4 regions of the Glutamicibacter sp. NPDC087673 genome follow, and region 1 is predicted to be linked to each of the others. Evidence: riboswitches for the same ligand, from Rfam matches in the RefSeq annotation. Region 1 holds a riboswitch; each other region holds the start of a gene.
What was found. Region 1 has a riboswitch for S-adenosylmethionine ahead of ACIOTL_RS13730 (ABC transporter substrate-binding protein). Riboswitches for the same ligand answer to the same signal wherever they lie in the genome.
Positions count from the first base shown of each region.

Region 2: it holds a riboswitch for S-adenosylmethionine, as region 1 does, so the genes downstream of both, ACIOTL_RS10250 (O-acetylhomoserine aminocarboxypropyltransferase/cysteine synthase family protein) here and ACIOTL_RS13730 (ABC transporter substrate-binding protein) in region 1, are expected to answer to the same signal.
Region 3: it holds a riboswitch for S-adenosylmethionine, as region 1 does, so the genes downstream of both, ACIOTL_RS02900 (acyl-CoA dehydrogenase family protein) here and ACIOTL_RS13730 (ABC transporter substrate-binding protein) in region 1, are expected to answer to the same signal.
Region 4: it holds a riboswitch for S-adenosylmethionine, as region 1 does, so the genes downstream of both, ACIOTL_RS16165 (hypothetical protein) here and ACIOTL_RS13730 (ABC transporter substrate-binding protein) in region 1, are expected to answer to the same signal.

Region 1 covers NZ_JBIUWB010000005.1:273,743-278,666, reverse strand. Annotated here, with positions in the region: gene ggt (gamma-glutamyltransferase) at 1-496, opposite strand, end outside; gene ACIOTL_RS13735 (NAD(P)H-binding protein) at 712-1,575, opposite strand; SAM riboswitch class I at 1,861-1,952, shown strand; gene ACIOTL_RS13730 (ABC transporter substrate-binding protein) at 2,076-3,707, shown strand; gene ACIOTL_RS13725 (ABC transporter permease) at 3,719-4,675, shown strand; gene ACIOTL_RS13720 (ABC transporter permease) at 4,885-4,924, shown strand, end outside.
Region 2 covers NZ_JBIUWB010000004.1:1,537-6,460, forward strand. Annotated here, with positions in the region: gene ACIOTL_RS10235 (methionine synthase) at 1-632, opposite strand, end outside; gene ACIOTL_RS10240 (DUF1852 domain-containing protein) at 664-1,656, opposite strand; gene ACIOTL_RS10245 (LysR family transcriptional regulator) at 1,780-2,721, shown strand; SAM riboswitch class I at 2,951-3,041, shown strand; gene ACIOTL_RS10250 (O-acetylhomoserine aminocarboxypropyltransferase/cysteine synthase family protein) at 3,126-4,439, shown strand; gene ACIOTL_RS10255 (cystathionine gamma-synthase) at 4,436-4,924, shown strand, end outside.
Region 3 covers NZ_JBIUWB010000001.1:612,865-617,788, forward strand. Annotated here, with positions in the region: gene ACIOTL_RS02900 (acyl-CoA dehydrogenase family protein) at 8-1,234, opposite strand; SAM riboswitch class I at 1,285-1,375, opposite strand; gene ACIOTL_RS02905 (SdpI family protein) at 1,650-2,024, shown strand; gene ACIOTL_RS02910 (GntP family permease) at 2,100-3,461, opposite strand; gene ACIOTL_RS02915 (CdaR family transcriptional regulator) at 3,753-4,814, opposite strand; gene ACIOTL_RS02920 (aldehyde dehydrogenase family protein) at 4,872-4,924, opposite strand, start outside.
Region 4 covers NZ_JBIUWB010000007.1:95,119-100,042, forward strand. Annotated here, with positions in the region: gene ACIOTL_RS16145 (APC family permease) at 1-1,058, opposite strand, end outside; gene ACIOTL_RS16150 (hypothetical protein) at 1,165-1,581, opposite strand; gene ACIOTL_RS16155 (helix-turn-helix domain-containing protein) at 1,719-2,285, opposite strand; gene ACIOTL_RS16160 (DinB family protein) at 2,422-3,009, shown strand; SAM riboswitch class IV at 3,077-3,190, shown strand; gene ACIOTL_RS16165 (hypothetical protein) at 3,207-3,473, shown strand; gene ACIOTL_RS16170 (VIT1/CCC1 transporter family protein) at 3,529-4,632, shown strand; gene ACIOTL_RS16175 (LOG family protein) at 4,696-4,924, opposite strand, start outside.

The DNA of each region.
Region 1 (4,924 bases):
GGTTCTGCGAACCCCAATTATCCAGTGCGCGCTGCCACGTGGCCAAGGTCCCGGGCACGCCCACGGACACGCCACTGGTGACCAGTTCCGGGGTGAAGTTATACGGCTCGCCGGTTTCAGGATCGATGAATGCATCATGCGCAATGCCTGCCGGTGCGGTTTCGCGGCCGTCGATGGTGCTGACCTTGCCCGACTTCGCATCGTAGTAGAGGAAGTATCCGCCACCGCCAATGCCTGCGCTATAGGGTTCGGTGACGCCGAGTGCTGCTGCGGTTGCCACGGCCGCATCGACGGCGTTGCCTCCCTTGCGCAGGACTTCGATGCCGGCAGCGGTGGCCTCCGGGTCTACCGAAGAGACAGCGCCACCAGTTCCGACAGCAGTCGGGTCCTTCTGGGTGTGTCGTGGTTCCGCGCTCGCCGGGAAGGCCGAGAAAGCTCCCAGGCCCAAGGCGAGGGCTGCCGCGCAGGCAACTGACCTTAAACGTGCTCGTGACATACTTTGATCTCCTCTGGAGGTGGGGATGAAGTATGCCCAAAATTACGGGAGCGGGAACTCGCCGCACGGTTGTGACACGCGGCACTATGGGTTTGCGCGGCAATTTCGCCCTGGTCGCGCAAATATTCTTGGTTATGACGCTTTGAAGCAGCGGGCAGGCACCACGGCCTCGATCGCCGCGAATGCCTGCCCGCTGGAAACCGATTGCGAATGGGCTACTTGTTCAGGTTGTCCTTGATGACTTTGCCCAAGGAGGCTGGGGTCCGGCCGATCAGCTTGGCCAGCTCCCCGGAGTTCACCTCCAGCGCTCCTTCGCGAATGCGCACGTCGGTATCGACGAGGATATGCGCGAATGGTCCGGGGACTCCAGCATCAGCGTAGATCTTTTCCAGCTGTTCGGGATCCATTTCCTGGTAGGCGATGTCCTGGCCGGCGGCAGCGCCAACAGCGCCAGCAAGCTGGGCGAGGGTGAATGGCTTGTCGCTGCCCAGCTCGTAGATCCTGCCGTTCTGGTTTTCCTCGGAAAGCAGCACGGCCGCAGCGGCATCCGCATAGTCTGCACGGGCGGCAGCGCTGATCTTGCCGTCGCCGGCGGCACCGAGCACCGTGCCGCTGTTGAGGTAGCCCATCAGCTGGTCGGTGTAGTTCTCGATGTACCATCCATTGCGCAACAGCACGTAGTCGATGCCGGATCCGGCCAGCAGCCGTTCGGTGGCGATGTGCTCCTCGGCGAGCTTCATGCCGCCGGACAGGGCGTTGGCAATTGAGGTGTAGGCGATCAGCGAGACATCCACGTGCTTGGCGGCATTGATGACGTTCTCATGCTGGGCAACGCGCTGGCCCACCTCGCTGGCCGAAATCAGCAGCAGCTTGTCTATGCCTTCGAGTGCGGACACGAGAGTTGGCTGGGCGTTGTAATCGGCAACGCGGGTTTCCAGGCCTTTGCCTGCCAGCGGTTCCAGCTTCTGCTCGGAGCGGCCAATGGCGACCAGATCAGCGGCATTCGCCCCGCGCGCCAGCAGCGCGTCGATGACTAGATTTCCAAGCTGTCCGGTGGCACCGGTAATTGCGATCTTCATGGGGTCCTCTCGTTGGTCTGCATCTGCTACAACCGGCGAGGACGTGAGGTAATTCCCGGAACCATCGAATGGGAATGCCGATTAAGCAAGGATTCGCATGGATCTGTCCACAGTTGGCGTCACAAAGCGTTTTATGTCCGGCGCATTGCATTTTATGACGCGCAGTATGACGTGTATCGGCTGTTTCAGGACGCGTTCTGCGACTTCATGACCCCTGCTTACGTAACGCTTGTCTGCTGAATTCAGGGGTTGCAGACTTGAACTGTTCGGCCGGTACAGCCGGACACCCCATCCAGAGCGACCGAGAGACCTGGCTCGTTGAAGTCGCAGCAACCACCCGTAAACGGGAGCGGTGCTAAGGCCAGGACCGATGGAGATTGCTAAATTTCTCAACGGTCTGCCGGAAGAAACTCGCCGTGGGTAGTCCCGGAATCAAGGCAGAACGTACAGGGAATCTATGCGTAATCCTCGGGGCACCAACCGAGAGGACATCTGTAACCATGCGTACAGCACATTTTGGCCTGAAGGCCACTGCAATCCTTGCCGTTCTGGGCTTGTCACTCACTGCATGCGGAAACAACGCCAATACTACTGGCGCCGCTGAAGCAGCAGCCGATCCAGGGGAACCAGTAGAAGGCGGTACCTTCACTTTTGCTGAAGTTACCCCCATCAACAATTGGCAGACTCAGGCAGCGCGTTTCTATGAGAAGGCCAACGTACTGAATTCCGTCCTTGATCGCCTGACCTACTACGACGTGGAAGCTGGCAAGCTGGTTGGCTGGATCGCCAGCGGATTCGAAGCCAACGATGCCAAGACCGAGTTCACGTTCACCATTCGCGACGGAGTCACCTTCTCAGACGGATCCAAACTGGATGCCAAAGCCGTGAAACTGAACCTGGACGCGCTGGGTCAGGGCATCAAGGAAGCTCAGATTGCACCGAACGTTGACTTTGCCGCCTACAAGTCGGCAGAGGTCGTTGGGGACAACAAGGTCAAGGTCACGCTCAAGCGTCCGGATGCCAATTTCCTTCGGGCGACTTCTTCAGTAACTGCTGGATTGGTGTCCCCGAAAACCCTTGAACTGGATAACGCCGCGCAGTCCTCGATCTCCAAGATCGTTGGTTCCGGACCGTTTGTCTTTGAATCGGAAAAGCCTGATGAAGAAGTGGTTTTCACCAGCCGCGATGACTACGCTTGGGCACCAGAATCTGCCTCTAACCAGGGCGATGCATACCTGGATACCTTGGTTATCAAATACCTTCCTGAGGTAGCTAGCCGTGCCGGGGCAGTTCAGTCCGCGCAGGTAGATCTCGTCCGAGGCTTGCAACCGGTGGACGAACAAGTGCTGGGTACCAACGGTGGCAAGGTGTTAGCTGCTGAAGGCGTAGACCTGACCACCAACCACGCAGCAGTACGTGTTGGCTCGGGAAAGCTTGAAGACGTCAAAGTCCGCCAAGCGCTGCAGATTGCAATCGACCGCCAGGCCATTAAGGAAACCGTTCTCTCGGATAGCTACGTCATCTCCGGATCGATCCTGAACCATAAGGCTCCAGGTTTCGTAGACCTATCTTCCGAACTGGCGTACAACCCAGAAAAGGCCAAGCAATTATTGGATGAAGCCGGTTGGAAGCCGGGCGCGGATGGCATTCGCGAGAAGGACGGAAAGAAACTGGAAGTAACGGTCTCCACCTCCAATAACTCCGTGGTCATCAAGCCAGCGTTCGAACTGATTGAACAGCAATGGCGAGAGATTGGCGTCCAGCTGGTCAACCGCGCGGCGGACAATACTTTCCTGACCAACGCGCTTGTCGACGACAAAGTGGAGTTCTTCGGCACCCGCCAGTTCGCATACGGCGGACTGGGCCCGGTCTACGCAACTGCGAACAACAATCAGACACTTCGCGCCGATCCTGAACTGAACAAGCTTTTCGCCGAAGAGCAGTCAGCAACCACCGAAGAAGAGCACCTGAAGTTGGTGGAAGAAGAACAGCGTACCCTGGTGCTTGACCAAGCCTTGACCTTGATTCTTTGGGACGAAGTTCAGGTCTATGGGGCCAATAACTCCGCCAACGTTGAATTCACTTCCGGTACCGCACCAATCTTCCAAGGTGCTTGGAAGAACGACGGCTAGGAACCGAGCTCATGGGCATTTACATCGCAAAACGATTGGGACAGGCAATATTGGTCATTTGGCTGGCCTACACGGCGGTTTTCATCGCTGTGCAGGCCTTGCCGAATGACCCGGTCACGATCTTCCTGAGCACTGACTCAGCCGCGGATCCGGCCACCATTGCACAGATGAAGGCGTACTACGGATACGACCAGCCGGTCTTCGTGCAGTACTTCACGCAGCTGCTGGGATTGCTTCGCGGAGATCTCGGATATTCCTTGTCCAGCGGTTCGGAAGTAGCGAATCGAATCGGTGAAGTAGCTGGATCCACCCTGATTCTGGCTGGCAGCGCATTCGTTTTGTCGGTGGTATTCGCCCTGATCATCGCCTCAGCGGCGAGCCTGTCCAAGGGCGAAAAACTGCGCAAGACGCTGCTGAATCTGCCACCGCTAATGGTGTCCATTCCTGTTTTCTGGTTGGGCCTGGTGCTCCTGCAGCTGCTGGCAGTGCAGCTCGGAGTGATGTCACTGTTCCCGGACGGCTCATTCATGTCGCTGGCAGTGCCTATCTTCGTACTCGCCGTGCACCTGAGCGCTCCGATCGCCCAGGTGCTAATCAAAAGCGTGCAGGAAGTTAATAGGCAGCCATTCATCGACGTGCTGAGAGCCAAAGGCGCCAGCGAAGCGTGGATCTTCTACAGGCACACCTTGAAGAACGCGGCCCCTGCCGCACTAGCCATTGCGGGTATCACCATTGGCGCTCTGCTTGCTGGTTCGGTTATCACGGAGACGGTGTTTTCGCGTGCAGGATTAGGCCAGCTGATCTTGCAGTCAGTTACCGCGCAGGATATCCCATTGGTCCAAGGACTGGTGCTTCTGACAGCCATTGTCTTCACGGGGGTCAACTTGCTGGTAGATCTCATCCACCCTCAGATTGATCCGCGAATCGTCGCTTCGACAAGCAGGTCAACCCGCTCGCTGGTTGCATAAGGAAAGAAGGACTAATGACTCTCTTGACCAAGCACATTGGATCAGTGGCCAATGAAGATCAGCGCCAAGTTCCAACCAGCACTGTAACCAGTCAACGTAATCCAGCAGTACGCTGGTTAGCTGCCTGGTGGGTTCTCATTCCGCTGTTCTTATTTGCGGCGTGGGCTTTCTTCCCTTCGTTCTTTACTGGACAAGACCCAATTACGGGTGTGCCGGCTGACAAACTGCTAGCGCCAAATGCGGAGCACC
Region 2 (4,924 bases), on a different contig from region 1:
GCCACGGTCTCAGCCTTCAATCCTTCGCAGGCGCGTTCCAGAGCGGCCACGCCCCAGTCGGCCACCTCGTCGAAGAAGACGTTGAAGGCAGGTTCGTCGAACTGGATGACATCCACCCCTGCGGCTTCCAATTCCTTGGCTTCCTGGTTCAGGATGGACGCGAACTTCCAGGCCAGCTTTTCGCGGCTGCCGTAGTAGCCGTCGTGCAGGGTGTCCACCATGGTCATCGGACCGGGCAGTGTCCACTTGATCTGTCGGTCGGTCAGTGTGCGCAGGAACTTTGCATCTTCTACGAAGACCGGGGCTTTGCGTTCCACCGCGCCGACAACGCTGGGCACGTTGGCCTCGTAGCGGTCGCGGATCAACACGGTCTGCTTGTTCTCGAAGTCAACCCCTGACAGGTGCTCAATGAAGGTGGTCACGAAGTGCTGGCGAGTTTGCTCCCCGTCGGAAATGATGTCGATGCCGCGGCGGGTCTGCTCCAGCACCGCGGCACGCATCGCGTCCTGCTTGCCCTCGGCCAGCGCCGTTCCTTCCAGCTTCCACGGAGACCACAGGGTCTCGGTTTCAGAAAGCCATGAAGGCTTGGGCAGGGAGCCAACGATAGAGGTTGGAAGCAGGGAATTGGTCATAATTGGTCCTTCGGATTCCTAAGATAATTGATTAGGCGGTGGGGACTGCACAGTTGGCAGCCCAGGATTCGAGCAGTTCGCGATTCGGAATAATGAAATGCTCTTCGGTGAATTTCCCTTGGATCTTGCCTAGCTGGGTTCGTTCTTCGCGGTCATAAAAAACGCGGGTGGGGGAGAAATCTTCGGCTCCAAGGCTCGGGTGATACACAGCAGGCGCTGCCGAGTTGGCGTTGTAGATTTCCGGACGGTAGATCTTCTGGAAGGTCTCCATGGTGCTGATCAGGCTGATCAACTGCAGATTGGTGTAATCGTTGAGCAGGTCACCGCGGAAGTAGAACGCCAGCGGAGCCACGGCACCCGGCGGCATGAAGTAGCGCACGCTCAAACCCATTTTTCCGAAGTACGCGTCGGTTAATGAATTTTCATCCTGCTGGTACTCCAAACCGAGCACCGGATGGCTGTTGCCCGTGCGGAAATAGGTCTTGGAGGTAGAGACGCTGATGCAGATCACCGGTAGCTGCTCAAAACGCTGACCATAGGCTTGCGACTTAAGGAAGTGCTGGAAAAGTTGCCCGTGGAGATCGCCAAAATCTTCGGGAAGAACTGGGGTGCCGGCGCCACGACTCTGCGCAGGAAGCACCACACTGAAATCATAGTCGCGGACGTACGACGAAAAATTATTGCCGACTATTCCCTGGGTTCGAGTGCCTAGGAGGTTATCCACGATCGTGGTTTCAAGGACTTCTAAAAGGGGAAATTTCTGGTCGTTATTATCGGCAGTGAAATGCACGTTGGCAGAAATGATTTCCAATTCCAGCGCATAGCGGTCACCCTGGGGATTGTCCCAGTGAGCCAAGGAATTGAAGCGGCGGTTGATCATTGTTAAAGCATTGTTCAGGTTCTCTGCGCGGCGTTCTCCGCGTGCCAAATTGGCGAAGTTCGTGGTGGTGCGCGAATTTGCTGAAGGGGTGTAATTCTCGTCGAATCTGGTGGTGCTAATGCTGAAGGTCAACGCGTCTGCCATGATGGCCAATCTGTTTCTTTGGGGGCCGTAGTGGGCCGAGGGGAAGTCGATGCGTCAATCATGCAGGGTGATTCTTGATATCGGGTAACTCGATATAACTATGGATTCATATAGACTCTGGCTATGGTTCAGGGAACAAATGGCTTGACGCTGCAGCAACTTCGCTATTTCGTGGCGGTCGCCTCGGAGGGGTCGATCTCGGCTGCCGCCGACCTCATTTACGTCGCGCAGCCCAGCATGTCCTCAGCGATGAAAGAGCTTGAATCACGGGTGGGGCGCACCTTGCTGATGCGTTCGGCCAGGGGAGTAACGCTCACCGCCGAAGGCGCAGAATTCCTCGGCTACGCCCGGCAGGTGCTCGAGCAGGTGGAGCTTCTTGAGCATCGATATCTCGGCCGCCCCTCGGCCCGGCGGCTGCTGGGCGTCTCCACCCAGCACTACTCCTTTTCGGTGGATGCCTTCGTGCGGATGGTGCAGGCCAGCGGGGCCGACGAGTACCAGTTTTCGCTGCGCGAGACCCGCACCGAACAGATCATCGAGGACGTGCGCACGCTGCGCAGCGACATCGGGATCCTGTACCGCAGTGACTTCAACCGGAAGGTCATCGACAAGCTGCTGCGCGAATCCCGGCTGGTCTTCCACCCGCTGTTCCTGGCCGATCCGCATATCTTCATCTCGCGCAGCAACCCGCTGGCCACTCGTGAACAGGTCACGCTCGAAGACCTCGAAGACCTGCCCCGGCTGACCTTCGACCAGGGCGCGAATAATTCCTTCTACTTCGCCGAGGAGGTGCTCTCCACGCGCTCCAGCCAACGCGAAATCCAGGTCTCGGACCGCGCCACCATCTTCAACCTCATGATCGGCTTGGGCGGGTACACGATCTCCACCGGCATCATCAGCGACGAGCTGGATCCCTCCATCGTCGCCATCCCGCTGGCCATCGAGGAGCGCATCGAAATCGGCTGGATCGACCACGCCGCCATCCCGCTCACCGACCAGGCCCAGCGCTACCTGCAAGAAGTGCGCACCGTGGTCGCCAGCTTCGGGGTAGAAGTGCTCGGCTGAACCGCCAGCAGCGTAACCGCCGGTCATGGAGCACCGGCGCATCGTCACAAACTTCCAGAAAAACCTCTACATCACGCCGATTCCGCTCAAAAGCTCGCTTCACAAAAGGGTTCAGGCCCCCGCGTCATCATGACAAGGCGACGACATATGAAGCGCAGCGGCCTTGTATGAAGCCGGGCGCCGGATACCGCTTGCACCGTTTGCGGCGGATAGCCAACCATGGAAGAACAACCCATCAAGAGCGGCCGAGAGATCTGGCTCGGAGACGCCGCAGCAACCATCGGGAATCCGAAAGGTGCTACCGCCAGGAACGATGGAGCAGTTCCGAACGCGTTATTGCGTAGCATCGTGCCGCCGCACGATGCCAATCGGTGCACTCCCTCGCAGAGAATCGAGGAGGAGCCATGAGCCAGGAAACCGACGCGGTCCACGCAGGGTACCGCCCGAGCGGAGAGTTCCGCCCGATGCTGCCGCCACTGCACAATTCCGCGGCCTACCAATTCGCATCGCATGCCGAAGCGGTCGAGAAATTCGCCTTGCGCCAGGCCGGATTCACCTACTCGCGCACCGGCAACCCGACCGTGTCCATCCTGGAACAGCGCGTGGCCGCCCTGGAAGGCGGAGCCCACGCGGTAGCCACCGCCACCGGGCAGGCCGCCGTGGCCCTGTCCCTGCTCGCCCTGACCCAGGGACCCAAGCACATCGTGGCCTCCTCCTCGCTCTACGGCGGTACCGTGGACCTGTTCACCGACACCTTCGCGGACTTCGGCATCCGCATCAGCTTTGTCGACCAGGCCGATCCGTCCGCCTGGGCCGCTGCCATTGAGTCGGACACCCGGGCGTTCTTCCTGGAGTCCGTCTCCAACCCGCTGTGCACCGTGGCCGATCTGCCCGCCATCGCGGCCATCGCCCACGATTACAACATCCCGGTGGTCGTGGATAACACCCTGGCCACCCCGCTGAATGTGCGTCCGCTGGATTTGGGTGCCGACATCGTGGTGCACTCGGCCACCAAGGGCCTGGCCGGACACGGCTCGGTGCTCGGTGGCGTCGTGGTGGACTCGGGGAAATTCGACTTCTCCGATGCCGCCCGCTGGCCGCAGATCGCCGCCCCGCGGGTGCGGCTGAACAACACCTCGCTGCTTGAGCGCCACGGGCCGGCCGCCTACGCGATGCTGGTGCGTTCCAAGTTCCTGCACGACTTGGGCCCGACCCTGGCCCCGGCCAGCGCCCAGGGCATCCTGGCCGGCATCGAGACCCTGCCGGTGCGCGCCGCCCACGTGCAGCGCAGCGTCACCACGCTGATCGGCACTCTGGCTTCCCACCCTGGCATCGCGGCCATCCACCACCCGTCCCTGCCCGGCCACCCCAGCCACCAGCTGGCCCAGACGCTCACGCCCAAGGGCACCGGCTGCGTGCTGGCCATCGAGCTGGCCCACCCATCGCTGGTTTCCCCGGTAATCGACGGGCTCAAGCTGATTTCCCTGGCCGCGAATGTGGGGGACACCCGCACCATGGTCTCCCACCCAGCCACCATGACGCACTGCCGGCTCTCGGAGCAGCAGCTGGCCGCCGCGGGCCTGAACACCTCCACCCTGCGCCTGTCGGTGGGATTGGAAGACCCCGCCGACCTGCTAGCAGATATCACCCAATCGCTGGATCTTGCATTGGCCGCAACCCAGGCCACCGCCGACACCAAGGAAGCGAGTTTCGCATGAGCGGCTTCAACACCCTCGCCGTGCACGCCGGCCAGCACAAGGATCCGCACACCGGTGCGGTGATCCCGCCGATCTACCAGACCAGCACCTTCATCCAGGACGGCATCAACGTGCTGCGTGCCGGGCACGAGTACTCGCGCGGCTCCAACCCGACCCGCAACGGGTTCGAATCCCAGCTCACCGCGCTGGAAGGCGGCACCGCCGGCTTCTCCTTCGCTTCGGGCATCGCCGCCGAAGACGCACTGCTGCGCGCGGTGCTGGCGCCAGGCGACCACATCATCCTGGGCGCCGACGGCTACGGCGGCACCAACCGGCTGATCTCCAAGCTGCACCGCAAATGGGGGATCACCTCGTCAGCGGTAGACATCACCAACCTGGACGCGGTGCGCGCGGCGGTGCGCCCGAACACCGCGCTGCTCTGGGTGGAAACCCCGTCCAACCCGCTGCTGGGCATCGCCGATCTGGCCGGCTGGGCTGCCATCGCC
Region 3 (4,924 bases), on a different contig from region 1:
AGTTTTCTTAGGTGTACAGCGAGAGCGGCTGGGACTCTCCGCGCAGGAAGTAGGCGCCGACCTCGATCTTCTTGTAGTCCACTGGGTCGTGCAGCGAATGGGTGCGCACATTGCGCCAGTACAGGTCCAGACCCACCGAGTTCGCAGTCGAAGATGAACCGGTCACCTCGAAGATCCGGTTCGCCACATCCACTCCCACCTCAGTGGAGACCACCTTGGCTTCAGCAATTTCCACGGCCAACGCCGCTCGTTCGGGCTGGGTGACTTCCCCGGCCTTCGAGAGCAGGGCATCGAATTTCCGGCCCAACTTCTCGGTCAGCGCCGCCACTGCTGCAGTGCGGGCTTTGAGCTCTCCGACGGTGCGCTGGAAGATCGGGTCCTGCGAGTAGGTCTCTGCCTGCGAGAACAGCCAGGCGTTCTTGCGGCCCAGCAAGATCTGCTTGCCGCGCTCCAGTGCTCCCTGGGCGATGCCCAGGTAGAAGTTGGCGAAGGCCAACTGGATACCGGGGGTAAGCAGGGTGGAGACCGGTTCATCGGTGACGAATCCCAGCAAGTCCCCTGCTTCGAGCCGCACGTTGTGGAACTTCAAGGAATTCGACGCGCTCAGCCGCTGTCCCAGGTAGTCCCAGTCGTCAACGATTTCCAAGCCATCGATATCGCGTGGCAGAACCAACGCGAGAATCTGCCCGTCGTATTCTCCGCCCTGGACCAGCGCGTTGATGACGATGACCTCGCCAACACCGGAACCCGTGGAGAATCGCTTGGCTCCATTCAGTCGGTAGCCGTCCCCTTCGGCGCTCAGCGTCAAATCCGGATCAACTGGATTCACCGAATCGCCCCAGAGCCAGCCACCTTCCACGGTGCGCTGCCACCATGCCCCTTGCGCTTCTGCTGGGGCGTAGAACGCAATGCCGGACTGGTTGATGTAGTGGTAAGCCAGCAACTGCGAGATGGAGCCATCGGCTGCGGCCAGTATGCGGACCGCTTCGAAAGCCGCTTCCCAATGGGCTCCGGCTCCGCCGAATTCTGCAGGCACCAAGAGATTGAGCAACCCGGCTTCGCGCAGCAGCTGCACTTCGGCGAAAGGCTGGGCGTTCTTTCGGTCGCGTTCGAGCGCGTCAGCCGCCAGCTTGTCAGCTACTTGCTGGGCGACGTCGCGCCAATGAGCCAGTTCAGCTTCATCAGCAGTGCCGGTGTAGGGCACGCGCGGCAATTGGGTATCCAGTACAGTCATCTTCGTTCTCCTCTTGGGCTATGGATTCCGAAGGATGCAGAAAATCTGCGGATCCATCGAACCTGGCGTTAGCACTACCTGCGGAGTGCAGGCTTGCTGCGGCGTCTCGGAGCCAGGTCTCTCAGCCGCTCTGGATGGGTTGTGCTCCGAGTCAAGCATTGCTGGCAGGTCCTCGGGAAGGGCGCTGTCATGCGGAGGAACAGCAGGACAAAATAGGTCATCTTCGCGCCTTCGCCCTGCCGGAAAACGGGCGGATAAGACGTCATATGACCTTCGCATGACGCAATTGGCATGCTGGAACTGGATTTCAAAGGCGTTCCCCTAGGCATCGATTGGGAACACAGCGTGGATCAGGGCACTTCCATGCGACCGCATAGAATGGCCATTCAAGATCAATCGGCAGAAGAGGCGGCAAGTGGATCCAGCAGGCGTGATTGCCTTCATGTTCGGGTTGCTGAGCATAACGCTGGTCGCAGCGTTCCTCGCCCCGATGGCACGGGACCGGAAGCTCGCTCGCAATGCGGCGATCGGCATCAAGACGCGCCACACCTTGGCCAGCGATGGGGCCTGGCTCGCCGGGCATCAGCAGGCTGCGCCCCTGCTTGCCGCGGCTTCCTGGGCCGGTTGGGCGGCATTGGCCAGCGCAGCAGTTCTCTGCCTGCTGGGCCAATTCGGTTTCGCCTTCGCCGCGACCGGAACCGGCTACCTGGCCGCCATCGCGTTGCTGGTGATCTCGACTGCCACAGCGAATAAGGCCGCGCGGAGCTTCCCGGCGGCAGGCCTGGGCTAATCCAGCACTGCTTAAAGCAACGGATCGCGCCATCTGCCGATGGCGCGATCCGTTGCTTTCTTGGAAGGCGTGCTGCTAAAGCAGTACGGCTCCCAGGACCAGTACAGTCAGGAACCCCGCGGTGCCCTGGATGGCGGTAGCCACGCTCAGGGTCTTGTAGGCGGTGATCACCGGAATGCGGCTGAGCTGCGAGACGACCCAGAAGTAGGAGTCGTTGGCGTGCGAGACAACCATCGCACCGGCGCCTACTGCCAATACGGATAGCACCATGCCCAGCTCCGAACCCAAGCCCAGGGAGCCGAGCATCGGAGCGACCAGCGCGGAAGTGGTCACCATTGAGACGGTGGACGAGCCCTGGGCGGACTTCAGTGCAGCGGCGATCAGGAATGGCACAGCCAGGCCCAAGCCCAGTCCGCTGAGTGAATCCGAAAGAATCGTGGTCAGATCCGACGCGGCCAGGACCGCGCCGAAGCCGGCGCCGGCACCGGTGATCAGCAAGATCGGAGCAGCGGTGCGTACAGCTTCGTTCATCTGCTCATTGAAGACCGCCAGCTTGCTGCCACCGCTCAAAAGAAAAGTCGATGAGATCAAGCCGAAGATCAGCGCAATAACCGGCGTCCCCAGGAAGGAAAGGATTTCCAGGGCAGCGCCTTCGCCAATCGGGTGCGAGGGCAGCTTCGCAATGGATGCGGCACAGATCAGCACCAGCGGAACCAGGATCGGCATGAAGGCCAGCGCCGGGCTGGGCAATTTTCCGAAGCTTGCACGCAGCTGCTCATAGTCGAGTTCGGAGATGTCATTGTGGTCGTCGCTTGGCAACGGGGTCCATTGGGACTTGTTGAAGCGGCTGGCGTAGGCCAAGCCGGCAAGTGCCGAGATGGCCGCAACGGGCAATCCGACAGCGATGATCAAGCCCAGGTTATCGGCAATGCCGATGCTTTCGGCTGCGGCCAGCGGGCCCGGAGTTGGAGGCACCATGGTGTGGGTCGCGTACAGGCCGGTCATCAGGGCGATGGAAGTTGCCAGCCCAGAGACCCCGGTACGCAGGGTGATGGCTTTGCGCAGCGAGTTGAGCACCACGTATCCCGAGTCGCAGAAGACCGGAATGGAAACGATGTAGCCGATAATCGATAGCGTCAGGTTGGGGAACCGGGTACCGAGGACCTTGATCAGCGCATCTGCCATGGAGATCGCGGCGCCGGATTTCTCCAGGATGACACCGATCATTGTTCCGAACAGGATCACCAGTCCGATATTTCCCATGGTGCTGCCGAAAGCCGTGGTGACCGTCGAAGCCACGTCGGCCAGCGGAATCCGGTAGGCGAAGGCCGCCAGGATAGCGGCGCCAACGAGGGCGAGAAATGGGCTGATCTTCAGGCGTGCTGTGACCATCACGATGGCCACAACAAGGATCAGCAGAACTAGCAGTTCGTACACGGCGGGTTGGCTCCTTTGCCAATATCGGTAGTTCTCTGCGTCCAGCCCGCAGTGGCTCAACGGGTGGACCAGCCCTATCGGCGAAGCTGCTCAAGGCTTTGCCCGTTGGGCTAGATGCCACCGTGCCACCCCGGTTTCGGGCGCAAAGATCGATCATCCTGCCAATACTAGGAAAAGTGACCCCGAATACCTATGGGCACACGACCACATTTGCCTGGGTTCGAAAGAGCCTATGTGTGCAAACACCCCACCCTTCCCAGCCCCGGCGCCAGCTCCCCTCGTTTCCAGGGCCTAGAAAACATGCAGCTGGCCCAAGGCCACTCTCGCGTAGATGGCATGCTGGAGTTTCAGGGATTCGCTGGACCGCCGAATATCGACGCCGCTGACCTGGCTTATCCGCTCAAGTCTTTGCACCAAGGTATTGCGGTGAATATGCAGATCCGTGGCCGCTTGGCTCATCGAAGCAGCTGTCGCAACGACCAGCAGGGTTCTGGCTTGTTCCTCATTGAGCTGCATCGCTGGGGCAGCTGCATGTTCCAGGCTGCGGGCTGGGGTGCGGGCGATAGCCACAGCAATTTCCCGGCTCCACATGCGGCGCCGCGCGTGGGATGGCACGAGTGCCGGATAGCCCACCAATACGCGCAGCACTTCGGTTTCGGCCATGAGATCCTCGGCCTTTTCGACAGGCGCGGAGACCAGGAAACGTTCCTGGTCCATGCGCTCGGGAGCGAAAGCTGTCTCGCTGGCAGCGCAAAGCCTCCAGTACGCGCCGGAAAGGCTAATCCATGACGTGCGGTGATGATCCTTCGCCGGCTCTTCGAGCGACGGATCCCCTACGCTTCGGGGCAGCCAAGCTTCAATGCATTTCGGCCCGCGCAAACCATGCGCTGCGAGCGAGCGGTCGATCACTTCAGGTGCAACGCGACCGGCGATCAACGCAGAAATAATGTCGCGGGCTTCGGTCTCGCGCCGCGCGCTGCGAGAGTGCTCGCGTTCCTGGGCAAAGAGCAATTGAACGGTCAATGCAATCAGGCCGGCCAGCGGTTCCACCTCGTGGGGAGCTCCGGTCACGCCCACAACGCCGCAGAGCTGGTCGTTCAGCACCAGCGGCACATTGACCCCTGGCTGGGTTCCGGCCGAGCCGTCGGCCTGGCTGACACGGATGATGCCGTTGCGTCGGATCGCCTCTGCGCTGCCGTCGTGGTGGGTACCGATACGCGCAGCATCCGTAGAAGCAATGATGACTCCGTGAGCATTCATGATGTTCACATTGCGGTTGATGGTCGGCGCAATCGTGTCGACGACTTTCTGCGCCAACGCGCTAGCCAGCCGGGGTTGCTCCTTTTCGCTCATGAGCTCATCCTATCGGCCCGGGACTGCGCAAAGCAGTCCCGGATTAGAACATTGCCGTTAGTCGAGCTTGACGGTGACCGACTTCAGCGAGGTGTAGGCCTCGATGCCTT
Region 4 (4,924 bases), on a different contig from region 1:
AGGCCGCCAATGAACAGCAGTGCATGGCTCGGTGTGCGGTGCTTCGGATGCAGGTAGGCAAACCAGCGTGGCAGCATCCCGGAACTGGCCATCGCGTACATCAGTCGCGAAGCACCCATCAGCAACGAATTCCACGAGGTGAGGATGCCGGCAATGCCGCCGGCGATCAGCACCTTTGACATGATTTCGGAATTGAACAGTGCCCCCATCGCGTCGGCAGTGGCAAGTTCGGATCCGGAAAGCGCCGAAGCGCCCATTCCCGAGGCGGTGGCCAGGATGATCCCCACATACCAGGCGGTGGCGATCAGCACCGAAATCACCACGTACTTGCCAATTTTTCGCGGGGCGATGTCGCATTCCTCGGCGGACTGCGGGATCACGTCGAAGCCGACGAACATGAACGGCACCACGATCATCACGCCGAAGAAGCCGGCCACCCCGTTTTCGAAGAATGGTTCCATATTCCTGCTCTCGCCCCCGGTGAATGCGCCAGCAAGCAGCATTGCGCCGATGACGAAGAGGAAGAGCACCACGAAGGTCTGCACTACACCGGCGGTCTTGATGCCCCGGATGTTAATCCAGGTGATCGCTATCGCACCGGCGACACCGACCAGCGCCCAAGTCAAGTAGACCTCTGAGCCAGCGATCTCCCATAATCTGATCTGCGAAAGCTCCGGGAAGAGATAGAGCACGGATTTGGGCAGTGCCACTGCTTCAAAGGCCACGATCGCAATGTAGCCGCCGACGATGGCCCACGAACCGGCAAAAGACCAGCGGGCGCCCATGGCGCGCAGCAAGTAGTTGTGCTCACCGCCTGCTTTCGGCATGGCCGCAACGAGTTCGGCATAGGTCAGGCCAACTACCGCCATGATGCCACCGCCAACCAGCATAGCCAGCGTGGCTCCCAGCGGACCGGCGGTGGTAATCCAGTCGCCGGTGAGCACGACCCAGCCAAAGCCGATCATCGCGCCAACGCCTATGGCCAAGGCATCCCAGCGGCCGAGGACCTTCTTGAGGCCTGGTTCTGCGGTGTGGTTCTTCGCGGTTTTTCCTGACATGGCAACCCCTTCTGGAAAGTTGATCAGGATCACACTATGCAAAATCGCGCCAAAGGGTATTGGATGTTTTGACTACATTTCAGGCTATTCCGCCCAAATCGGAAGGCTAGGCCTCACCGGAGCGCTTCTTGCTGGCTTTCACCAGCGCGCGATCGACCTCATGAATGCCCAGGCAGAAGCCTGCGGACATTACCAGCGATTTGATCGTCAGTTCAGAAAGGTCATCGGCTACGTACACCAGCTGGATCGGTCCGGCCAGGATGAGCAGGACACCGGTCCACAGCACATACACCCACGAGGTGCGCGCCTGCGCCATCAGCGGGAAGCGTGCACGTCGGCGAATCGTTCGCACGCCAATGGTGACAATGACGACGGCCAGAATCGCTGCGCCAATGAAGAAGAAATTGCGTTGGGTGCGGATCCAGGTCAAGGTGGTGCCAATAAGAACGCCGAAAAGTATCGAAGCCCACCAGCTGATACTGCGCAGTTGATCTTGCGCAGCGGTTGGTTCGCCTGTCCTCACGCCTCTCCCATCACTCATCGTTCCGAGCGCCCCGAAACAACGCATCGTTCCTAGAATACGCGGTTCATCTCCCCGCAGACGAACGCGCAGCCGCACCGCTCATGCCGTGCCCTGGCAGCAGGCGCATGGGCTTGGCGTCATGAGAGGATCAGCGTCCAGGTAACCACAGCTACCTCATCAGAATCGTTTTCCCAGCTATGCGGTTCACGCCCGGGGAAGGTTATCGTATCGCCTGCTTCGAGGTCTACGCGCTGATCTGGCAATACCAGGATGAATTTTCCCGCGATCACGTGCAGCACTTCCAGCTCGCAATCCACCGAATACAGTTCTGCTTCACCGGTGCCCTTGGGCGCAATCTCAGCGCGAATCATCTGCACCCGCTTCTCGCTGCGTGGCGTAACCAGCTGCTCCGTGATGCCGTCGCCGCCCAGGGAAACACGGGGAGCCTGCTCCAGGCGGACCAGTTTCGTTTCTGGAACCTCGAAGAGGGTACCTACTTCCATGCCCAGCACTTCGCACAACCGCAAAAGGGTCGAAACCGAAGGGCTGGTCAGGTCGCGCTCGACACGTGAGAGGAAACCTTTGGTCAGTCCGGATAGCTCGGCGACCTGGTCAATGGTCATGCGCTGGGTCTGGCGCACCCCGCGCAGCCTCGCACCGATGTTGATCGCAGCACCGGTTGGTTCAACTGGCAAGGTTTTCATCGTTTGGCTCCATCGACGTTTTTTGCAGCAACTACAACCGCAACCACTTTGGCTTCAAGGCCTGCGGGGCAAGTTTACCAATGGTAAACACACGGCGCCCCTACCGCGGACCCACCACGGTCACTAGACTCTGTCCATGGACAGCACCAAGGACAAGCTCTGCGGGTACCTGAACGACGCACGCGAGAATGCGATCTTCAAGGCAGAAGGCCTCGCCGAGCACCTGGCCCGCACCCCGCTCACCCCTACGGGCACCCATATTCTGGGTGTACTGCACCATTTGGCGATCAATGAATACGAATATTTCGGCACCTGCCTCAAGCGCAAGGCCAATGACCGCTACGTTCGCGAGTTCATAGCTCCGCATGATCCCGACGCGGATTTCCTTCCGCCAGCAGACATGCGCGCGCAACAGCTGATCGGCCTCTATCGGAAAGCCATCGCCTTCGCCGATGAGGCCATCAGCACCCTGCCCCTGGACAGCCCCGTAGAGGTACCGTGGTGGGGGCCAGCCGGGAATACCACATTGGATCACCTGCTCATCCATGCGCTCGCCGAGACCTCCCGCCATGCAGGGCATTTGGACATTATTCGCGAGCAGCTCGATGGCCGTGCTGGCTGGACCGCGCAACTGGATTTGCTGCCCGATTACACCGCTGGGCAATGGGCGGAACAACGCGAGAAGCTGCAGCAACTGGCCGATGCCTTTGCCCCGGGCAGCTGACCCGCAGTCATATTACGCATTCTGACTTCACCGGGCCCTGCCGCCGGCGGTACCATCGGAAATGTTGCTTCACGAGACGCGGCGCCAAGCTCCGACTGGCCGCGCACCAACCCCAAGTTCATGGGTGGTTCGGATGAGGAAGCGGTCCGCGCATCAACAGGTGCACGGGCAAGAGCTCGCAAGAGAGTTGACGTCCCATGGCATATCCGATTCTGCCCGTCATCGACCGCCAGACCGGCCAAGTGCAGTTCAAGGCCGAAGGCCGCTGGCGCACCCGCTACGTTGCAGATCCGCTCAGGCTCGAACAGCTCATTGCTCGTTGTGCCCGCCGGCCGACCTTCGATCCGGCCACATCTGAATTGCTGCTGGTGGTGCCAGTCGCCGGAGATCCTGCGGGCAAGCGATTTGCTTTTAGTCTTGCCAAATTCCCAAGTGCAGGAGCCCTGACTAAACTGGGTAGTTGATCCGATCCACGGGTTTCATTGGGAAACTCCATGTTCCAGGAGAGTCATCTTCGCGATGCCACAGCACTCAGCAACCGAACCTACCAAAGCGCAGATCCAGCGATGGCGCAAGTATCTCGCTGATGAAGTCGCAGAAGGCTCCATCTACCGGGCCCTCGCGGAAAAGAAAACCGGGCAGGAACGGCAAATCCTGCTGGGCCTGGCAGAGGCGGAAGCACGCCACGAATCCCACTGGCGCGTCCTGCTCGGCGAACATGTCAAGGAAGTCCGCCCGTCGCTGCGCCGCACCATGCTGCGTTTCCTGGCATTGCATTTCGGTTCGGTCTTCGTCCTGGCCATGGCCCAGCGCTCCGAGAGCAGTTCGCCCTACCGCGATGACAAGGACGCCACCGCGCAGATGGCGGCCGACGAACAGGTCCACGAAGAAGTCGTTCGCGCGCTTGCTACAGCAGGCCGTGCGCGCCTTTCGGGCAACTTCCGTGCTGCGGTCTTCGGCGCCAACGACGGGCTGGTTTCCAATCTCGCTTTGATCATGGGCATCGGTGCGACCGGTGTTTCAGCGACCTTCGTGCTGTTCTCCGGCATTGCCGGCTTGCTGGCCGGTGCACTGTCCATGGCAGCTGGCGAATACGTTTCGGTGCGTTCCCAGCGCGAGCTGCTGACAGCTTCACGCCCAACCCAGGTCACGCTGACAGCGGCCCCGAACCTTGATCTGGACGCCAACGAGCTGCTGCTAATCTATAAGGCCCGCGGCATGAGCGATGAAGATGCCGAGCACCGGGCCGCCGAACGCATGGGCCTGTTCACCTGCGATTGCAACCCCGACTTCTCGCTGAACCCAGAGGGTCGCGGCGAAGAACTTGAGAAGGAGCACCAGGAGCTGGGTTCGGCCACCGGTGCGGCGGCCACCTCGTTCTTCCTCTTTGCTTCCGGTGCTGTGGTGCCGATCCTGCCGTATATCCTTGGCCTGTCCGGCATGACCGCGATCATCGTCTCGGTAGTCCTGGTGGGCGTGGCCCTGATGATCACCGGAGGGATCGTGGGACTGCTTTCCGGGGCCTCCCCGCTCAAGCGCGGCCTGCGCCAGCTAGCCATCGGCTGGGGCGCAGCGGCCATAACCTACTGCTTGGGCCTGATCTTCGACGTCAGCATCGGATAGCAGCCTGCTGCGAATCGAATGCCGGTACAGCTTTGGCTGTACCGGCATTTTCCATGCCGTGCTCTAGCTGTTCTCCGGCCGCCGGGTACGCCGGCGCAGGGTTTGCATGCTCTGGATGAACTCCATCGCTTCTTCGGCGGTTTCCACCAGAGCAATCTTCTGTTCCATGACACGGTCCTTGGCCAGGGCCTGAAGCAGCGGCCAAGCAGGCAGATCCCTAGTCCAATAGTCCTTGCCGATCAGCACCATCGGCACCACGCGAGCACCGGTAGCGTAGTAATTTTCGCAGGCA